One region of the Streptomyces sp. NPDC058308 genome, then DNA from elsewhere that is predicted to be linked to it. Evidence: riboswitches for the same ligand, from Rfam matches in the RefSeq annotation. Region 1 holds a riboswitch; each other region holds the start of a gene.
What was found. Region 1 has a riboswitch for cobalamin ahead of ACFVYL_RS06170 (ABC transporter substrate-binding protein). Riboswitches for the same ligand answer to the same signal wherever they lie in the genome.

Region 1 (6,375 bases):
GCGATGGCCGAGTCGTGGTTGAGGATGGAGAGGATCACGGTCTCCAGGAGCACGCACTCGGCGAAGGAGCCCTCGACCCGCAGGATCGGCGAGCCGGGGAAGTAGACCTCGCCCTCGGGGTAGCCCCAGATGTCGCCGCTGAAGCGGTATCCGGCCAGCCATTCGAGGGTCGCCTCGTCGACGATGCCGCGCTCGCGCAGGAAGCCGAGGACGTCGGCGTCGAAGCGGAAGTTCTCCACGGCGTCCAGGACCCGGCCGGTGCCGGCCACCACGCCGTAGCGCCGGCCCTCGGGGAGTCTGCGGGTGAAGACCTCGAAGACCGAACGCCGGTCGCCGGTCCCCGCCTTCAGCGCGGCCTGCAACATCGTCAGCTCGTACTGGTCCGTGAAGAGCGCTGTCGAGGGAACGTCCACCGGCAGGCCAAGGTCCGCTGTGTTCATACGAAGGATGCTACCCCCTATCTCGTCACTCTGACGATTTCACGAGGCGCGCGGCAGGCCGTTTGTGCGAGGCGCTCCGCGGGGTGGCAGCATGGGCGGGGTGAGTACGGCTCCCGCAGAAATCACCCGCCCGGATTCGGACGAAGAGGCACTCGTCGTCCCCGAGCCGGACGTCCCCTGGATCACGCTCGTGCACAACGACCCGGTCAATCTGATGAGTTACGTGACGTATGTCTTCCAGACGTACTTCGGGTACTCGAAGGACAAGGCCACCAAGTTGATGATGGACGTGCACCAGAAGGGGCGCGCCGTCGTCTCCAGCGGCACCCGTGAGGAGATGGAGCGCGACGTGCAGGCCATGCACGGCTACGGCCTCTGGGCCACCCTTCAGCAGGACCGCAAGTAGCGGCCCGCCCGCAGCGTACGGACCGGAAGCAGCGACGCATCTGATGCCAGGACAATTCGAACCGATCCCGGGAGGCGGCGCCGCCGTCGCGCTCGACGACGTCGAGATCTCGATCATCCGTTCCCTTGCCGTGCAGCTCCTCGAGCTGATCGGCCCGGGGCCGGGCGGCGAGGTCTCCGACGACCCCCTCGCGGAGCTCTTCGCCGAGGGGCCCAGCGAGCCGCCCGCCGATCCGGTGATGAAGCGCCTGCTGCCCGACGCGTACGGCGGTCCGGGGAGTGAGCAGGGGCCGGGCGACCCCGACGAGACGCGGGCGTATTCGGCGGAGTTCCGCCGGTTCACCGAGAACGACCTGCGGGCCAAGAAGCGTGACGACGCGCTGGTCGTGATCCGTTCGCTGGACACGATGATCGCGTCGGGCGACGGCGGAGCTGTCCTGAAACTGTCGGTCGAGGAGTCCCAGCACTGGCTGGGAGCCCTCAACGACCTCCGGCTCGCGATCGGCACGCGCCTGGAGGTCACCGACGAGGAGGACGCCGATCTGCTCTACCGCCTCCCCGACACCGACCCCCGCAAGCCGATGGTGATGGCCTACCTCTGGCTGGGCGGACTGCAGGAAACGCTGGTCGGGACGTTGCTGGACTGATTCCGGGCGAAAACCGGTGCAGAAGGCAGCGAAATTTGTTGTAGTAGACAGGTTCTGTTCACCGGGCGGGCCGTTCGCTCAGCGGATGCTCAAATCCGGATAACGATCGCGTCAAGGCGTTGCCCCTCTTTGCGGTATCAAGGGCGCTTTGTCCGCTTCTTCCTGTGGTGTGCGCCACAGGTGGCTCATTCCCTCACTGTTGCCACCGTGATAAATCTTCACGACCGCTCGGTGACGCCACCCATGTCGCCGAGGGCGCTCCAGCCGGCAGACCGCCGGTAGCACTCCATCCATATCCGGGGGGATCAGGACCTGATCCGCAGCCAAACGCAGATGAGCGGGCGCGGATCAGCATGGAGAAAGGCGTCACCATGACCTCAGTGCAGGTCGAAGAGCATCACGACGAGCACGGCGGCAGTGGGGTCGTGCAGGGCTCGTCCGGCGAGGGCGAGGGGTATCAGCGCGGGCTCGGGGCCCGGCAGATCCAGATGATCGCGATCGGCGGTGCCATCGGCACCGGCCTGTTCCTCGGCGCGGGCAAGGCCATCCACAAGGCCGGCCCCAGCCTCATCCTGGCGTACGCCATCGCGGGCCTCGTCATCTTCTTCATCATGCGGGCGCTCGGCGAGCTCCTCATGTACCGGCCCGTGTCCGGCTCCTTCTCGGAGTACGCACGCGAGTTCATGGGCCCGTTCTTCGGATTCGTGACCGGCTGGACGTACTGGCTCTTCTGGGTCGTCACCGGCATCACCGAAGTGACCGCGGCCGCCCAGTACATGCAGTACTGGACACACGACTCATTCCCACAATGGGCCTACGCGCTGGTCTTCACGGTCATCCTGTACGGCGCGAACCTCATCTCCGTGAAGCTCTTCGGCGAGCTGGAGTTCTGGTTCTCGATGGTCAAGGTCACCGCCATCATCGGCATGATCCTGATCTGCGTCGGCATCCTCACCATCGGCTTCTCCGACGCCGGTGACACCGCGTCCATGACCCACCTGTGGGACGAGGGCGGGTTCTTCCCCAACGGCATCGGCTCCACGCTGATGACCCTGCAGATCGTGATGTTCGCCTTCCTCGCCGTCGAGCTCGTCGGCGTCACCGCGGGCGAGTCCAAGGACCCCAAGACCGTCCTGCCCAAGGCGATCAACACCGTGCCGTGGCGCATCGCCGTCTTCTACGTCGGCGCGCTGATCATGATCCTGTCCGTCGTGCCGTGGACGACGTTCAAGCCCGACGTGTCGCCCTTCGTCGCGGCCTTCGAGAAGATGGGCCTCGGCATCGGCGCCGCGATCGTGAACTTCGTGGTCCTCACCGCCGCGCTCTCCTCCTGCAACTCCGGCATGTACTCCACCGGCCGCATGCTGCGCGACCTGGCGCTCAACGGCCAGGGCCCGAAGTTCTTCACCAAGCTCACGAAGAACGGCCTGCCGTTGGTCGGTACCACCGCCTCCGCCGCGTGCATGCTGGTCGGCGTCTGGATCAACTACCAGTGGCCCGGCAAGGCGTTCACCTACGTCGTCTCCTTCGCCACCATCTCCGGCATGTGGGCCTGGATCATGATCCTGGCCTGCCAGATCCGCTACCGCCGCAAGGCCGACCGCGGCGAGCTGCCGCAGTCCACCTTCCGGGCGCCGGGAGCCCCGTACACCAGCTGGTTCGCGCTGCTCTTCATCGGCATGGTCATCGTGATGATGGGCATCGACAAGGACAACCGCGTCTCGCTCTACGCCGCTCCGGTCTGGATCGCGATCCTCACGGTCTCCTACCTGGTCCTCAAGAGCCGCAACCCGCAGGCTGCGGCCTTCAATCGGCAGAAGGTCGGCGTCTCCGACTCCGTCGCGAAGGACTGACCCTCATCCGGAAGGACTGAGGCTCTCCAAGGCCCCTGTCCAGCATTCGGGCCCGCCCGTACCACACTTCGGTACGGTGCGGGCCCTCTGCTTATCCTGACTCCCATGCTGACCCTCACCCAGGCCCTCCACGACCAGATCGTCGCGCACGCGCGCCAGGACCACCCCGACGAGGCCTGCGGTGTGGTCGCGGGCCCGGCGGGCACCGGCCGCCCCGAGCGCTTCATCCCGATGCTGAACGCGGCCCGCTCGCCCACGTTCTACGAGTTCGACTCGGGCGACCTCCTCAAGCTCTACCGCGACATGGACGACCGCGACGAGGAGCCGGTGATCGTCTACCACTCGCACACCGCGACCGAGGCCTACCCCTCGCGCACCGACATCACCTACGCCAACGAGCCCGGCGCGCACTACGTCCTGGTCTCCACGGCGGACACCGACGACGCGGGCCCCTTCCAGTTCCGCTCCTACCGGATCGTGGACGGCGTGGTCACCGAGGAAGAGGTGCAGGTCGTCGAGGCATACTGACCCCGACCACCCATTGAGGCGGCAGGAGCCAGGAAGCCGGTGCGAACCCGGCACGGTCCCGCCACTGTGACCCCGTCCCCCCGGCAAGCACCGGCCGGGGGCGGGGGAGTCAGGAACTGACCTGCCGCCTTTCTCCACGCAACGCAGGGGACGCGGAAATCCCCTGGAGGAGGCAGCTCAGCCATGTCCCGCCGCCACACCGGCATACGCGCGCTCGCCGCGGCCGCCCTGCTCGTCCCGCTCGCCGCGTGCTCCTCGTCCGACTCGGGCGGTGCCACCGGGCCCGCCGCCAAGGCCGCCGGATTCCCGTACACCGTCACCAACTGCGGCGTGCGGACCACGTACGACGCACCCCCGAAGCGCGCCGTCACCATGAACCAGCACGCCACCGAGGTGATGCTCGAACTCGGCCTCGGCGACAGGCTCGTGGGCACCGCCTACCTCGATGACAAGGTCCTGCCCGAGTACGAGAAGGCGTACAAGTCGATCCCGGTGCTCGCCAAGGAGTACCCCTCCTACGAGAAGCTGCTCTCCGCCGACCCCGACTACGTGTACGGCGGCTACGCGAGCGCCTTCCTCGCCGGCGACGGCCGCAGCCGCTCGGCCCTCGCCAAGTCCGGCATCCACAGCCGCCTCAACGTCGAGGGCTGCGCCGGGCACCCCGTCTCCATGGACGACGTCTACCGCGAGGTCCGCGAGGTCGGCGCCACGTTCGGGGTGCGGGCCCGCGCCGACCGGTGGATCGGCGACGCCCGCCGCGAACTGGCCGCCACCGCCGCCAAGTCCAAGTCCCAGGGCAAGCCCCAGGGCAAGTCCCAGGGCAAGAAGGCCCGCTCCGTCTTCGTCTACGACAACGGCGACAAGTCCGCGTTCACGGCGGGCGGCCGGGGCATCGGCAACGACATCATCGAACGGGCGGGCGGCCACAACGTCTTCGCCGACGTGAACAAGTCCTTCAGCGACGCGTCCTGGGAGAAGGTCGTCGAGCGCGGGCCCCAGACCATCCTGATCCTCGACTACGGCGCCACGTCCGTCGCCCAGAAGAAGAAGCGCCTCCTCGACGACCCGGCCCTCCAGGACGTCCCGGCCATCAGGAACAAGAGCTTCGCGGTCCTGCCCCTGTCGGACGTGGTCACCGGCGTACGAGCACCGGAGGCGGTGAGGAAGCTGGCGGCGCAGCTGTGAGGCCTGTTCAGCCGGTGCGGCGGCGGATCTTTCAGCCCGTCGGGTGGCTCATTCAACCCGTGGGGCGGATCTTTCACCCCGCCCGGTGGCTTATCCAGCCCGTGGGGCGGATCTTTCAGCCCGTCCGGCGTTTGAGGACGAGCCCGCAGGGCGACAGACGGGACGCGGGGGGACGGCGCCTAATCGTCCTGACGGTACTCACAGCCGCCCTGGCGGGATCGGTACTCGCCGGGCTGGCCCTCGGCTCCGTCCGCATCCCCCCGAGCCAGGTCATAGAGATCCTCACGGGAAGAGCGGAACCCTCCCCCTTCCGCACCATCGTCCTCGACGTAAGACTCCCCAGGGTCATCCTCGGAGCCACCGTCGGGGCGGGCCTCGCCGTCATCGGCACCGTCCTCCAGGCCCTCGTCCGCAACCCCCTCGCCGACCCGTTCCTGCTCGGCGTCTCCTCGGGCGCCTCCGTCGGCGCGGTCTGCGCCATCGTGCTCGGCAGCGTCTTCGGGCTCGGCGCCGCCCTGTCGACCACCGTCACGATCCCGGCCGCCTCCTTCGCGGGCGCCCTGATCTCGCTGGTCCTCGTCTACGCCCTGGCCAGAAGCGGCGGCGGCGGCTTCGCCACCGGCCGCCTGATCCTCGCGGGCGTCGCCGTCTCGTACGTCCTGTCCGCGCTGACCAGCCTCATCCTGGTCACCGCCGACAGCGCGGACCACCTCAAGGACGTCCTGTACTGGACGCTCGGCGGCCTCGGCAGCGCCCGCTGGGACATGCTCGCCCTGCCCTGCGCCACGCTGATCGTCGGCACGGCCCTCCTGGTGGCCATGGCCCGCCCCCTCGACCTGCTCCTCGCCGGTGAGGAGGGCGCCACCGTCCTCGGCCTGGACGCCGCCCGCTTCCGCGTCGGCGTCTTCGTGCTCGCCTCGCTCCTCACCGGCGTCCTCGTCGCCTACAGCGGGGCCATCGGCTTCGTCGGCCTGATGGTGCCGCACGCCGCCCGCATGCTGGTCGGCGCCGCCCACCGCGCGCTGCTGCCGGTCGTCGCGCTGATGGGCGCGGTCTTCCTGGTCGTCGCCGACCTCGCCGCGCGCACCGTCGCCGCGCCGCAGGACATCCCGGTGGGCGTGCTCACCGCGCTCACCGGCGGCCCGTTCTTCCTGTGGCTGCTGCGGCGGCGCAACGAAGGAGTACAGGTATGACCCGACCGCCTATGACCCGACCGCCTATGACCCAACGGCCTATGACCCACCCGCCCCGGCCCGCCGGTGCACTGCGCACCGAAACACTCTCGTACGAGGTGGCCGGGCGCCTCCTCCTCGACGC
Region 2 (6,375 bases), on a different contig from region 1:
CTCGGCACCCGCGGCGAGTGGATGTCGTACACGCCAGGACCCGCCTCCCGCGGATAGCCGTGCGCCGCGAGCTCCCGGGCGACCTGCATGTGGGAGCGGGCCGCCTCCAGGCTGATGACGTCGGCGTCGAGGTCGTCGATGGCCTGGACGATGTCACCGAACTCGGCGTAGCACATGTGCGTATGGATCTGCGTGTCCGGCCGCACCCCGCTCGTGGTGAGACGGAACGCCTCGGTCGCCCAGGCCAGATAGGCCGGGTGGTCGGCGGCGCGCAGCGGCAGCGTCTCGCGCAGCGCGGGCTCGTCGACCTGGATGACCGACGTCCCGGCCGCCTCCAGGCCGACGACCTCGTCGCGCAGGGCGAGGGCGACCTGGCGGGCGGTGTCCCCGAGCGGCTGGTCGTCACGGACGAAGGACCAGGCGAGCATGGTGACGGGGCCGGTGAGCATGCCCTTGACGGGGCGGCCGGTGAGCGACTGGGCGTATGTCGTCCAGCGCACCGTCATCGGCTCGGGCCGCGAAATGTCACCCGCGAGGATCGGCGGTCGCACATAGCGGGTGCCGTAGGACTGGACCCAGCCGTGCTGGGTGGCGAGGTACCCGGTGAGCTGCTCGGCGAAGTACTGCACCATGTCGTTGCGTTCGGGCTCGCCGTGCACCAGGACGTCGATGCCCGCCTTCTCCTGGAAGGAGATCACTTCCTGGATCTCGGCCTTGATGCGCTCCTCGTACCCGTCACCGTCGATCCGGCCGGCCCGCAAGTCGGCGCGGGCGGCCCGCAGTTCGCCGGTCTGCGGGAAGGAGCCGATGGTGGTCGTCGGGAGGAGCGGCAGGCCGAGGGCGGTGCGCTGGGCCGCCGCACGCTCCGCATACGGCTGGGAGCGGCGGGCGTCGGCCGCCGTCACGGCCCCGGTGCGGGCGCGGACGGCCGGGTCACGGGTGATGGGGGAGCCGGCCCGGGAAGCCAGATCGGCGCGGTTCGCGGCGAGTTGGGTGGAGATCGTGTCGGTGCCCTGGGCCAGGCCCCGTGCGAGCGTGACGATCTCGGTGGTCTTCTGGCGTGCGAAGGCCAGCCAGCGCAGGATCTGCGGCTCGATGTCCCGTTCGAGGGCCGCGTCGACGGGGACATGGAGCAGGGAGCAGGAGGCGGCCACGTCGACCCGGTCGGCCAGGCCGAGCAGCGTGCCGAGCGTGGTGAGGGACTTCTCCAGGTCGTTGACCCAGATGTTGCGTCCGTTGACGACGCCCGCCACCAGCCGCTTGCCGGGCAGCCCTCCGACGGCCGCGAGCGCGTCGAGGTTGGCGGCGGCCGCGTCGGTGAAGTCGAGTGCGAGGCCGTCGACCGGGGCCTTGGCGAGCACCGGAAGGGCGTCGCCGAGTCGGTCGAAGTACGAGGCGACCAGCAGTTTCGGCCGGTCGGTGAGGGCGCCGAGGTCGCGGTAGGCGCGCTCGGCCGCGTTGAGCTCGGCCGGCGTGCGGTCCTGGACGAGCGCGGGCTCGTCGAGCTGGACCCATTCGGCGCCCGCCGCGCGCAGGTCGGCGAGGACCTCGGCGTACACCGGCAGGAGGCGGTCGAGGAGGGTCAGCGGGTCGAAGTCGGCGGCCACCCCGGGGGCGGGCTTGGCCAGGAGGAGGTAGGTGACCGGGCCGACGAGGACGGGCCGCGCCGTCAGACCCAGCGCCCGGGCCTCCTTGAACTCGCCGACCTGCTTGGCGGAGTCGGCCCGGAACACCGTCCCGGGAGCCAACTCGGGGACCAGGTAGTGGTAGTTGGTGTCGAACCACTTCGTCATTTCCAGCGGCGCCACGTCCTGGGTGCCGCGCGCCATCGCGAAGTAGCCGTCGAGCGCGTCCGCGTCGACCGCGCGACGGTGCCGCTCGGGGAGGGCGCCGACCATGACGCTGGTGTCGAGGACGTGGTCGTAGTACGAGAAGTCGCCGGTCGGGACTTCGCCGATGCCGGCGTCGGCGAGTTCACGCCAGTTCGAGCGGCGGAGCTCGGCGGCGGCGTCCCGGAGGGCGTCCGCGGTGACGCGGCCCTTCCAGTAGCCCTCGATCGCCTTCTTGAGTTCCCGGTTGGCACCCTGGCGGGGGTAGCCGTACACGGTGGCCCGTACTGCCGCGGCTGCGGGCTTGGTGGTCACGGAGATCTCCTTCGCGAGATGAATCCCTGAGATCCCGGAGACGGGACGAGAGCGCGAAGGGTGGCAGCACCGGGCGGTTCGGGATCGCGTGGTCGACGCGGTCGTCCGTCCAGTGTGTACGCCGACCCGCCCTCGAGGTCACCGAGATATCCGCGCACGAATGGTTCGCACACGGACAGCGGGCAGGTCTTCGGACTCACGGGCCCGTCCAGCGCCTTCCTGAAGAAGGCGGTCGGACACCTACTGGCCGTCGCTTCCCAGGACCGGAGTGGCGGTCCCAGTGCATGTGACGGCGGTCGTTCCCGCTCACCGCTGCGGGGCAGTCCCGGATTCACACCGGGTTCCCTCTTGCGACGCTCCCGCCTGGCGGACGGGGCGAACCAGCTGTACGGATCACCATACGGGGCCACCCGCCGGTGGACCGCGTCGCGTTGGGCATTGGAAGGGTGAGGTGGAACACGTGAGGTGGGTGCTTCGCCGACGCGGCGGGCGGGAAGTGGAGGGCGGTGGCCCCCCGGGGGGAGCCCCCCCCCGAAAGGCACGGCCGACGCGCTCCCGCGCCGGGGCGGCCGTACCGTGGCTGCCATGTGCTGGAGCGAGACGGCCGACCTCGTCGCAGGCGCGGGCATCACGGCCGTGGGGGTCGCCTCCGTGACCCTGGCGGCCCGGCGCCCCCGTGACCTGCCGCTGGCCGCGCTGCCGCTCCTCCTGGGCCTCCACCAGATCATCGAGGCAGCCGTCTGGCACCACGACGGCGGCACCGGGCCCGCCACCGTTGCCTGGGCCGTCATCGCGCTCCCGCTCCTTCCGCTGTGGGTACCGGCGGCCGTGCTGTGCTCCGCGCCGCCGAGCGCTCGCCGCCGCCTCCTCGTGCCGCTGGCGGCGGGCATCGCAACGGCGGCGACGCTCACCTACGTGCTGGCGGCCCGCACCGTGACGGCCGGGATCCGGGGGCACACGGTCGGATACTCCCTTGGCCTGCCGCAGGCGCAGCTGATCGTCGCCGGCTACCTCCTCGCCACCATCGGCTCCCTGCTCTTGTCCGGCGACCGGGGCCTGGTCCTCTTCGGCGTCCTGGTCGCGGTCGGGGCCGCGGTCTCCGTCGTGCTGTGGCGGCAGGAGTACATCTCGACGTGGTGCGCGTTCGCCGCGGTGTGCTCGGTGGTCCTGCTGCGCTGGGTCGTAAGCCGCCGTCCGCCGCGCCGGGCGTCGCGACCCTGCGGAGATCCGTCAGAAGGGCCCTAACCCCGGCACTCCTGTTCCCGGCGACCGGCCCCGCTGAGGAGGTCGACGCGCTGGCCCGCCCCCTCTTTGAGGACGTAGAGGGTGCCGTCCCCGGGGGACCAGTCCCGTGGGACGAGGAAGGTGCGGTCTCCGGAGACGTGGAACAGGCGCAGACCCGCGTACTCGTACGCGTACTGGCTGCCCTTGTCGGTGACGCGCCGGAAACAACTGCCGCCGCCCCGGATCATCAAGTCCTTCTCGCTGAAGACGACGACCGCGGGGAAGTCGCTCCGGAGGGTCCGTTCGGTCAGGTCCGCGCGGCCGCGGCCGGCGATCGCCGCGTACGCCGACACGGCCCAGAACAGTGACAGGACGCAGACGAACAGCGTGAGCCCCCAGAGCCGCAGGTCCCGGCGCGTGCGCGTGCGGGCGTACGCGTTGAGCGCGAAGCCGCCGATCGCGGTGAGCGGCAGCAGCAGGTCGAACAGCCACGGGCTGAGCGGATACAGCGGTACGAGGACGACGGGCACGGCCCAGGCGAACCGGAGCACCCGGACGGCGCGGGCGAGCCGTTCCGGTTCGCCCGCCGCCCAGCGGAGCAGCCCGAGCACGCCGAGGGCCGCACCCGCGGCCAGCCAGGCGGGGAGATAGAGAGCGCCGACACTGCGCAACAGATAGTCGCTGGTGGAGAAGTGGAACACGGTGTCGCGCAGCCCGAGCGCCTTGGTCTCGGCGTCGGTGCTCGCCCAGCCGAAGTAGAACAGGACCGCGGTCAGAAGGGTGACGAGGGACCCGATGGCGCCGACGATCTCCACCCAGCCGACTCTGGGGTCGGCGGGGAGTGTGGGAGGAGGCGGTGGTGCGGGTGGGGCGGGCTCGGGTTCTGGGTCAGGCGGGGGGTTTGGGGGCGGAGCCGGGTCCGGGGCGGGTCCCGGCGCGGGTTCTGGCTCCGGTCCTGGTCTCGGTTCGGGGGGCGGGGGCCCGCTCATCGGGCGAACGCGTTCGCCGGGCCGAGGGAGCCGGGCGACCGCGATACGGACGACGGCGAAGACGACCGGGAGGTAGGTGGCGCGACGCCGCTCCAGTCGAGGGTGAACGCCGCCCGCCTGGCGACCCGGGCCCCGTTCTTCGTCACGAGCGTCACGTCGATCACTGTGGGCCGCAGGCCACCGAAGCCGTCAGGCCCCGGCAGGTCCACGGCGATCGATCCGTCCTTGCAGCACCTCGCCTTGTCCTCCTCGTCGCCGAAGGGCCGCAGGCTGACTGGGCCCGTCAGCTCCCGTGCGCGCAGCTCCACGGTGGCCGGCGAGTCCGGCCAGGTGCCTTGGAAGTAGGCGGTCGAGCCGGGCGTGTACGTGGTGTCCGTGGCGGAGATCCCGCTGGCGCAGGCCGCGGTGCCCGTCGGGGCGGGCCGCAGCACCACTCGCTCGCCGGGGTGCTGACGGTAGTAGGCGACGAAGCGTTGGAGGACCGCGAAGGCATCCCCGTCCTTGCACAGGTATCCGGTGTTCCCCGGCCGGTACCCGGCCGTGCGCAGCCCCGCTTCGGCCTTGACCGCGATGGCCAGCCCGCCGGTCTCGCCCTGTGCGGCCTTACAGATCCCGGCGAGTCCTTCGATGGCCTTCCAGGCCTGCGGAGTCGCCGAGTTGTCGATCCGCCTGCCGGGGTCGACCGAGGTGTTGTAGGCCTGCTGGCACTCGCCCTTCTGCAGCAGGTCGTACAGGCTGTCGGGCTCGAAGGTCTCGTCCGTGTTGGGCGACTTGGGGCCCCACGGAAGCCAGCCAGGCGGCTGCCCCCCGCCACGGTGTCCGCCACCGCCACCACTGGAACCGCTGTCGGAACCCTCACCGGCTGCGGTACCGCCCTTGCCCCCGCCTCCACCACCGGTCTGCCAGGCCCCACTCGAAGAGCCACCCGACCCACCCGAAGACCCGCTCCTCGTGCCGCCCCCCGAGCCCCCGCTGTCCCCTGCGGCCCCCGTACCACCGCCGCCGGTGTCCGTCCCCGCGCTCCCGTCCAGGGCCCCCGAGCCACCTTCGCCACTCCGTGCCCCGCTGCCGGGCGACGCCGCTTCTCTTATCCCGAAGAACAGCCCCACCACCAGCACGAACCCGGCGACGGCATAAGCCCACATCGGAACCCGCACGGCACCTGAACCAGAGCGAACAGCCATGACGGCACCCCCGTATCGCCTCCTTTCATCATGCTCCGGAGGCGCGGCGCCTGGTATCCCTTCTGCCGATGGATGGGTCGGCCACGGACGGCCCGGGATTCACGGGCGCCAGTACAGCGCCGGGTCGGGGTGGTCGACGAAGCCCAGGTTGCGGTAGAGCGGTTCGCCCTCGGGGGAGGCGTACAGGTCCACGCGGGAGGCCTCACTCGCGCGGAACCAGTCGAGCAGCGCCTGCATGATCGCCCGGCTGTGGCCGCGTCGCCGGTACGCGGGGTCCGTGACCACGCCGATCACGTGGCCGACCCGGCCGTTGGGGTTGTGCGGACCGGGGAACCACTGGTCGACGGTGCCGATGCCGCAGGCGGCGAGGCCGTGTTCACCGTCCACGACGAGGATGCGCGCGGCGTCCGCCGTCAGCTGGTCCCGCAGGACCGAGGCGAGGTTGCGGCGCCATCCGTCCTCCTCCGGCGAGGGATTGAAGTACTCCCCGCCGAGGGTCTCGAAGAGCAGCGCCCGCAACCGCACGAGCTCAGGAAGGTCGGCCTCCACCGCCTGGCGGACGCCGGTGCGCAGAGGGGTGGGTTGTTCGCGGCACAGGGCGAGTTGTTCGGTGGGCTGTCTCATGACGATCACCCTGATGTAATGACCTTGTGCACAACAACCCTTACCCGCCCGGTGGTCGCCGCTGTTCGCGGCCAGATCCTCGGTCAGGTCCTGGCGGCCGGGTCCGTCAGCCGCAGGCCGTTCTCCCAGATGGTGTTGAGCGTCGTGACGAGCCGCTCGTACGGAATGCGCTGCCCGAGCACGAACACCATGTAGGCCATGCGGCTCACC
Region 3 (6,375 bases), on a different contig from region 1:
AACCTGGCCGCGGCGGTCGCCGTCGCCGCGGACCCGGGGTGCGCGGGGCTCGGCGTCCTCGCGGTCCTCGCGGACGAGATCCACGCGGCCCGGCACGTGCGCAAGTGCCACACCACGTCGATCGCGACCTTCGCGTCACCGGGCGCGGGCCCGCTCGGCCGGGTCGTCGAGGGCAGGCCGCGCGTCCTGCTCCGCCCGGCGGGGCCCACAGTCGCCCGCCCGCTGAGCCTGCGCGGTCCGGCCCGGGTCGCCCTGGTGACGCTCGCGCTCGGCGACCGGGGCGAACTCCTCGAAGCCGTCGACGACCGCTTCGGCGGATTGGTCGTGGCGGCCTTCGGCGCGGGCCACGTCCCCACCTGGCTCGTCGAACCGCTGACCGCGCTCGCCGCCCGTATCCCGGTGGTCCTCGCCTCCCGCACCGGCGCGGGCCCGCTGCTCAGCGAGACGTACAAGGGCCCGGGTTCCGAGTACGACATGCTCGGGCGCGGCCTGCTCCCCGCGGGCCCGCTGGACGCGCCGAAGGCCAGACTCCTGCTGCACGCACTCCTTGCGGACGGCGCCGGCCGGGCCCAAGTGGCCGACGCCTTCCGCACGTTGGCGAACTGAACCAGGTGCCTAGCCGATCTGGTCGGGGGTGACCGTCAGCCACCGCTTGTCGGCGGTCACCTTCTGGCCGAGCTCGCGCTGACGGGCGGCGTTCTTCTTCTTCATCCCGTCGAGCTGCTTCATGTACGAGTCCTTGCGGTTGACCCAGACGCGCACGCCGCCGCGGTCCACGTCGGCGGAGTGGAACAGCATCGGGCCGTCGCTCGACGGGGTGTCACCGGCGGCGAGGATCGGCTTCTTCCACTCGTCGATGTAGGTGTTGATCGCCGCGGGCTTGCCCTCGTACCAGGTCAGCGGCGCCCACAGGTTCGGCGTCAGCTCCCGCTTCGCGAGCTTCGCGCGGTCCTTCTCGCCGAAGCGGCCCTCGGCGATCTCCTTGCGGGAGCTGGTCACCGCACCGGTCCTACGGTCCTTGAGCTGCATGGAGACGCCGATGACGTTCTCCGGCTTCACGCCGTAGCCGTACTTGGGGTCCGCGAGGACCATGCGCACCAGGTCCTCGCTGGCCGCGCTGACCACGTACACCTCGACGCCGTGCGCGCGCAGCGTCCCGTAGAGCTGGCGCATGCCGCGCGAGAACTCCGGCGGCTTCACCTCGGTCCTGGTGAGCTTGCCGTCCTCGTAGTACTCGGCCGGGATCGGCTTCTTGTACGCGAGGAGCTCGTCGACGTACCCCTTGAGCTCCTTCAGCGTGAAGCCGGAGAAGATCTGCGCGGCCCAGGGGTAGGAGACCTGGTCGTCCACGTCGCACAGCCGCAGGTAGTAGCTGTAGAGGCTCTCCTTGTGACCGGGCTTGTCCTTGAAGGGGATGATCTTCAGGGACGGGTCCATCGTCTTGCGGGTGAGGACGCCCTTCATCTCCAGGAACGGCAGCAGCGCCTCTTCGAGGTCGCCTCGGTACGTGGTGTTGTCCGCGTCGAAGACCGCGTACGCGCCCTTGTGGTCGTTCTTCGCGATGACCTTGCCGAGCTGCTTCGCCACGGGCTTCGGCCAGTGCGACAGCTCGCGGGCGGTGGCCGCCGAGGTGTCGGCGGCGCTCGCCTCGCCCGTCGGCCACAGCGCGCTGCCCGCGAGGACGGCGGCGGCCAGCGCGCCCGTGGTGCCGATGACGGCCAGCTTGCTCTTTGCCCGTACTGCCATGGTGTGACGTCCCTGCCGTTCCTGAGAGCGATGCGCGGCCCCGTCCGGAGCGGCGGGCAATGCTATGGGGATCGGCGGCCATTTCCCATGATCGAAGTCACCGCGCCCGGGGGGCATGGGGAAAGTGAACCCGGGTAGCGGAGGGGGACGCCCGGCCCGCCCCGGCCCGCCGTCGTCACCGCGACCGCTCGGGACCCACCGCGCATACTGGTTTCCATGGGCTCCCGTGAGTTCGTCAGGGCCGCGCCGCGGCTCGACGGCATGGTCGTCTCCGCGGTCGGCTACCGCACCGCGGGACAGCGCCCCGCACTGCACCGGGGCCTGCCCTCGCCGTATCTGACGGTGATCTTCTCGCTGGACGGGCCCATCGCCACCGGCGCCACCCCCGACCGGGCGACAGGACCGGACGCGGCACGCACCGAGATCGTGGTGGGCGGCCTGCACCAGAGCCCGGCGTACGTCGTACAGCCCGAGCACGAGGCGGGCATCCAGCTCGCCGTGCATCCCCTGGCGGCCCGGGCCCTCCTCGGTGTGCCCGCCGCTGGCCTGACCGGACAGCTCGTCGTCGACGGCACCGACGTGTTCGGCGACCGCGCCGCCGACGTCCGGGAGCGGTTGTGCGAGCTGGACACCTGGGCGGACCGGTTCGCCCACCTCTCCGCCTACCTGCGCCGGCTCGCGTCCGACGACCGCGCCGCGGGGTCCGTCCGCCCCGAGGTCGCCGAGGCCTGGGCCTGGCTGGCCCGGCACCGCGGCGCGGGCACCCTGGGCGGCCTGTCCCGGCACGTCGCGCTCAGCGAGCGCCGGCTGACCGCGCTGTTCCGCGCCGAGACCGGGCTGAGCCCCAAGCAGGCGGCGCGCCTCATGCGCTTCCAGCACGCCAAGGCCACCGTGGTCCGCGCCGTCGCGGCGGGCGCCCCGCCGGACCTCGCCCGGGTCGCGGCCGACACCGGCTATTACGACCACTCGCACCTCGTCCGCGACTTCCGGCAGTACACCGGGGCGAGCCCCACCCACTGGCTGGCCGAAGAGTGCCGGAATATCCAAGCCGGGGCGCACGGCAAGGGCGAAGACTCGAAGACATGAACACCACACCGCACACCACATCCAACCCGAACTCCGAGCCGACCCCCGCCGCGGGTGAGCACCTCGCCACACCCCCTCCCGCCGTCTGGCCGGGCGTGCAGGCCCAGGACGCCCCCGCGCTGATCGATTTCCTCGTCGACACCGTCGGCTTCCTGCGCACCGCCGTCTACGAGGACGGGGGCCGCGTCGCCCACGCCCAGCTCGACTGGCCCGAGGGCGGCGGCGTCATGCTCGGCTCGTACGACCCGGAGGCCGCGGCCACCTGCGGCAAACCCGGCACCGCGGGCGCCTACGTCGTCACCGCCCAGGTGGACGACCTGTACCGCCGCCTCACCGGGGCGGGCGTGAAGATCACCGCCGAGATCGAGGACAAGCCGTACGGCAGCCGCGAATTCGGCATCGAGGACCCGGAGGGAAACCGCTGGTCGTTCGGCACCTACCGCGGCGAGCCGAGGCCCGCGCCGACCACGTGAGGGCGTGTGACAGGTGCGTGATAACTTGCGCAAGCCAGTCAAACCCACACCTGGGCCAGGGAATCCGGTGCGAATCCGGAACTGACGCGCAGCGGTGAGGGGGACGGGCGGGGCCACGGCCACTGGATGTCTCCGGACGCCCGGGAAGGCGCCCCGCCCGGTCGATCCCGAGTCCGAAGACCTGCTGGCGCCTCCGCTCGCACACCGGGCGACGGAGGTCGTGACGCAGGCCAGGCTCCGCGTATGAGCCGTGAGACTTGAAGGATCACGTGTCCTCGACAGCCCGTATATCCGCCCTCCTCTGTGCCGGTCTGCTCGCGCTCACCGCGTGCGGCGACGGCTCCGCACAGAACTCCGCGCACTCCGGGGGCGGGAGCGCCGACGGCTATCCGGTCACGGTCGCCTCCTGCGGCAAGGAGGCGAAGGTCACGGCGCCGCCGCGGCGGGCCGTCTCCCTCGACCAGGGCTCCACGGAGATCCTGCTCTCCCTCGGCCTCGCCGACCGGATGGCCGGCACCGGCACCTGGACCGACCCGGTCCTGAAGAACCTGGCGAAGGACAACGCGAAGGTGGAGCGCCTCGCCGACCGCTACCCGTCGCTGGAGAAGGTCCTCGCCAAGGAGCCGGACTTCGTCAGCGCCTCCTTCCTCTACACGGTCGGCAAGGGCGGGGTCGCCGACCGTACGAAGTTCACCGAGCTCGGCGTGCCCGTCTACGTCTCGCCCACCGACTGCGCGGGCAAGGACAACGACGGCGCGGGCGACGGCAAGCGCGTGAAGACCCTCACCATGGACAGCGTCTACGGCGAGGTGCGCGACCTCGCGAAGGTCTTCGGCGTGGAGAAGCGCGGCGAGAAGCTGATCGCCGGCATGAAGAACCGCGTCACGGCGGCCACGAAGGACATCGACGCCTCCGACGCGCGCCTCATGTACTGGTTCGCCAACTCCGACGCCCCGTACATGGCGGGCTGCTGCGGCGCCCCCGGCATCATCACCCGCGAACTCGGCGCGAAGAACGTCTTCGACGACACCCGCGAGGAGTGGCCCCAGATCAACTGGGAGACCGTCGCCGACCGCGACCCCGACGTCATCGTCCTCGGCGACCTCACGCGCAAGTCGCAGTCGGCCGAGAGCGCCGCCGCGAAGATCAAGTTCCTGGAGTCCAACCCGGCGACGAAGAACCTGACCGCCGTGAAGAAGAAGCGGTACGTGCTGCTCAGCGGCCAGGCCATGAATCCCACGATCCGCACGGTCGACGGCATCGAACAGGTCGCGGCCGCGCTGCGGAAGTTCGGACTCGTCACGTGAAGCGGGCCGCGGCGAGCGGGGCCACGGGCACGGGCGCGGACACGGGCGCGGACACGGACACGGACACGGGCGCGGGGGCGGGCACGGCGGAGGCCGCGCCCGGCGCCGCCGTACTCCCGGAACCCGGGCAGGGTCCGCGCGGGGGATGGCGCCCGAGCCTGCGCGGGGGTCTGCGCCTGAGCCTGCGCGGAGGTCTGCGCGGGGGTCTGCGCCTGAGCCTGCGCGGAGGTCTGCGCGGGGGTCTGCGCCTGAGCCTGCGCGGGGGTCTGCGCCTGAGCCTGCTCTGGGCGATCGGCGTCGCCGCGCTCCTCCTCTCCGTGTCCGTGGCGGTCACCATCGGCCCCGCGGACATCTCCGTGCCCGACGTGTGGTCGACCGTCGCCGCCCACCTCGGCTGGGGCGAGACCCCCCTCACCCCGATCAGGGACGGCATCGTCTGGAACCTGCGGATGCCGCGCACCCTGCTCGCCGCGGTCTGCGGCGCGGGCCTCGCCGTCTGCGGGGCGGTCATGCAGTCCCTGCTCCGCAACCCCCTCGCGGACCCCTTCGTGCTCGGGGTGTCGTCAGGGGCGTCCACGGGAGCGGTCGCGGTCGTCGTCCTCGGGGTCGGCGGGGGAGCGGTCTCGGTCTCGGCGGGCGCCTTCGCCGGGGCGGTCTGCTCCTTCGCCCTGGTCCTTCTCCTGAGCCACACGCTGGGCGACACCACGGACCGGGTCGTGCTGTCCGGCGTCGCGGCCATGCAGCTCTTCTCCGCGCTGACCTCGTTCGTGGTGCTCACGGCGGGCGACGCGGAGACCACCCGCGGCGTGCTGTTCTGGCTCCTCGGCTCGCTCAGCGGGATCGGCTGGACGGACGTGTGGCTGTGCGCCGGGGTGCTCGCGGTGACGCTGCTCGTCTGCCTCACCCACGCCCGTACGCTCGACGCGTTCGCGTTCGGCCAGGAGGCGGCCGCGACGCTGGGCGTCCGGGTGGCCCGCACCCGGCTCGTGCTGCTCTGCACGACGGCCCTGCTGACCGCGGCCCTGGTCAGCTCGGCGGGCGCCATCGGCTTCGTCGGCCTGGTCCTGCCGCACGCGGCCCGCGCGTTCGTCGGTTCCGGGCACGCCCGGCTGCTCCCGGTCACGGCGCTCGCCGGCGCGGTCTTCCTGGTCTGGGTGGACACGCTGGCCCGCACGGCCCTGGACCCGCAGGAGGTCCCGGTCGGCGTGGTGACCTCGCTCATCGGCGTACCGGCGTTCGTGGCGGTCCTCTACCGGACGCGGCGGGTGGCATGACGCACGAAGAGGGTGTCATGACGTACGAGGAGGGTGTCATGACGTACGAGGAAGGTGTCATGACCCACGACCCGATCCCCGCGGACGCGGCGGGCCTGCGCGCCGACCGCGTCAGCCGGGAGGCGGGCGGCCGTCTCGTCGTCGACGGCGTCAGCCTCGCCCCGCCCGCGGGCGCCACCGTGGGACTCCTCGGCCCCAACGGATCCGGCAAGTCCACGCTCCTGCGCATCCTCGCGGGCGTCCTCGCCCCGGCCTCGGGCATCGTCACCCTGGACGGCCGCTCGCTGACGGACACGGGCCGCCGGGCGGTGGCGCGCCGGATCGCCGTGGTCGAACAACACGCTTCGACACAGGTGGAGTTGACCGTACGAGACGTCGTACGGCTCGGCCGTATCCCGCACCGTCGGGCATGGTCGGCCCCCACGCCCCACGACGAGCGGGCGGTACGTGACGCACTGGCGCGCACCGGACTCACCGAACGCGCCGCCC

Region 2: it holds a riboswitch for cobalamin, as region 1 does, so the genes downstream of both, metE (5-methyltetrahydropteroyltriglutamate--homocysteine S-methyltransferase) here and ACFVYL_RS06170 (ABC transporter substrate-binding protein) in region 1, are expected to answer to the same signal.
Region 3: it holds a riboswitch for cobalamin, as region 1 does, so the genes downstream of both, ACFVYL_RS04910 (ABC transporter substrate-binding protein) here and ACFVYL_RS06170 (ABC transporter substrate-binding protein) in region 1, are expected to answer to the same signal.

The regions. Positions count from the first base shown of each region.
Region 1 is NZ_JBHVZA010000003.1:172,794-179,168, forward strand. It holds gene ACFVYL_RS06145 (nicotinate phosphoribosyltransferase) at 1-440, opposite strand, end outside; gene clpS (ATP-dependent Clp protease adapter ClpS) at 532-846, shown strand; gene ACFVYL_RS06155 (DUF2017 domain-containing protein) at 890-1,492, shown strand; gene ACFVYL_RS06160 (amino acid permease) at 1,864-3,345, shown strand; gene ACFVYL_RS06165 (Mov34/MPN/PAD-1 family protein) at 3,451-3,873, shown strand; cobalamin riboswitch at 3,837-4,013, shown strand; gene ACFVYL_RS06170 (ABC transporter substrate-binding protein) at 4,057-5,058, shown strand; gene ACFVYL_RS06175 (FecCD family ABC transporter permease) at 5,241-6,251, shown strand; gene ACFVYL_RS06180 (ABC transporter ATP-binding protein) at 6,293-6,375, shown strand, end outside.
Region 2 is NZ_JBHVZA010000009.1:97,238-103,612, forward strand. It holds gene metE (5-methyltetrahydropteroyltriglutamate--homocysteine S-methyltransferase) at 1-2,144, opposite strand, end outside; cobalamin riboswitch at 2,308-2,544, opposite strand; gene ACFVYL_RS14710 (DUF6629 family protein) at 2,730-3,389, shown strand; gene ACFVYL_RS14715 (hypothetical protein) at 3,386-4,183, opposite strand; gene ACFVYL_RS14720 (hypothetical protein) at 4,354-5,502, opposite strand; gene ACFVYL_RS14725 (GNAT family N-acetyltransferase) at 5,641-6,165, opposite strand; gene ACFVYL_RS14730 (TetR/AcrR family transcriptional regulator) at 6,249-6,375, opposite strand, start outside.
Region 3 is NZ_JBHVZA010000002.1:505,147-511,521, reverse strand. It holds gene ACFVYL_RS04930 (asparaginase) at 1-606, shown strand, start outside; gene ACFVYL_RS04925 (haloacid dehalogenase-like hydrolase) at 616-1,746, opposite strand; gene ACFVYL_RS04920 (helix-turn-helix domain-containing protein) at 1,963-2,832, shown strand; gene ACFVYL_RS04915 (VOC family protein) at 2,829-3,305, shown strand; cobalamin riboswitch at 3,324-3,509, shown strand; gene ACFVYL_RS04910 (ABC transporter substrate-binding protein) at 3,575-4,612, shown strand; gene ACFVYL_RS04905 (FecCD family ABC transporter permease) at 4,855-5,886, shown strand; gene ACFVYL_RS04900 (ABC transporter ATP-binding protein) at 5,946-6,375, shown strand, end outside.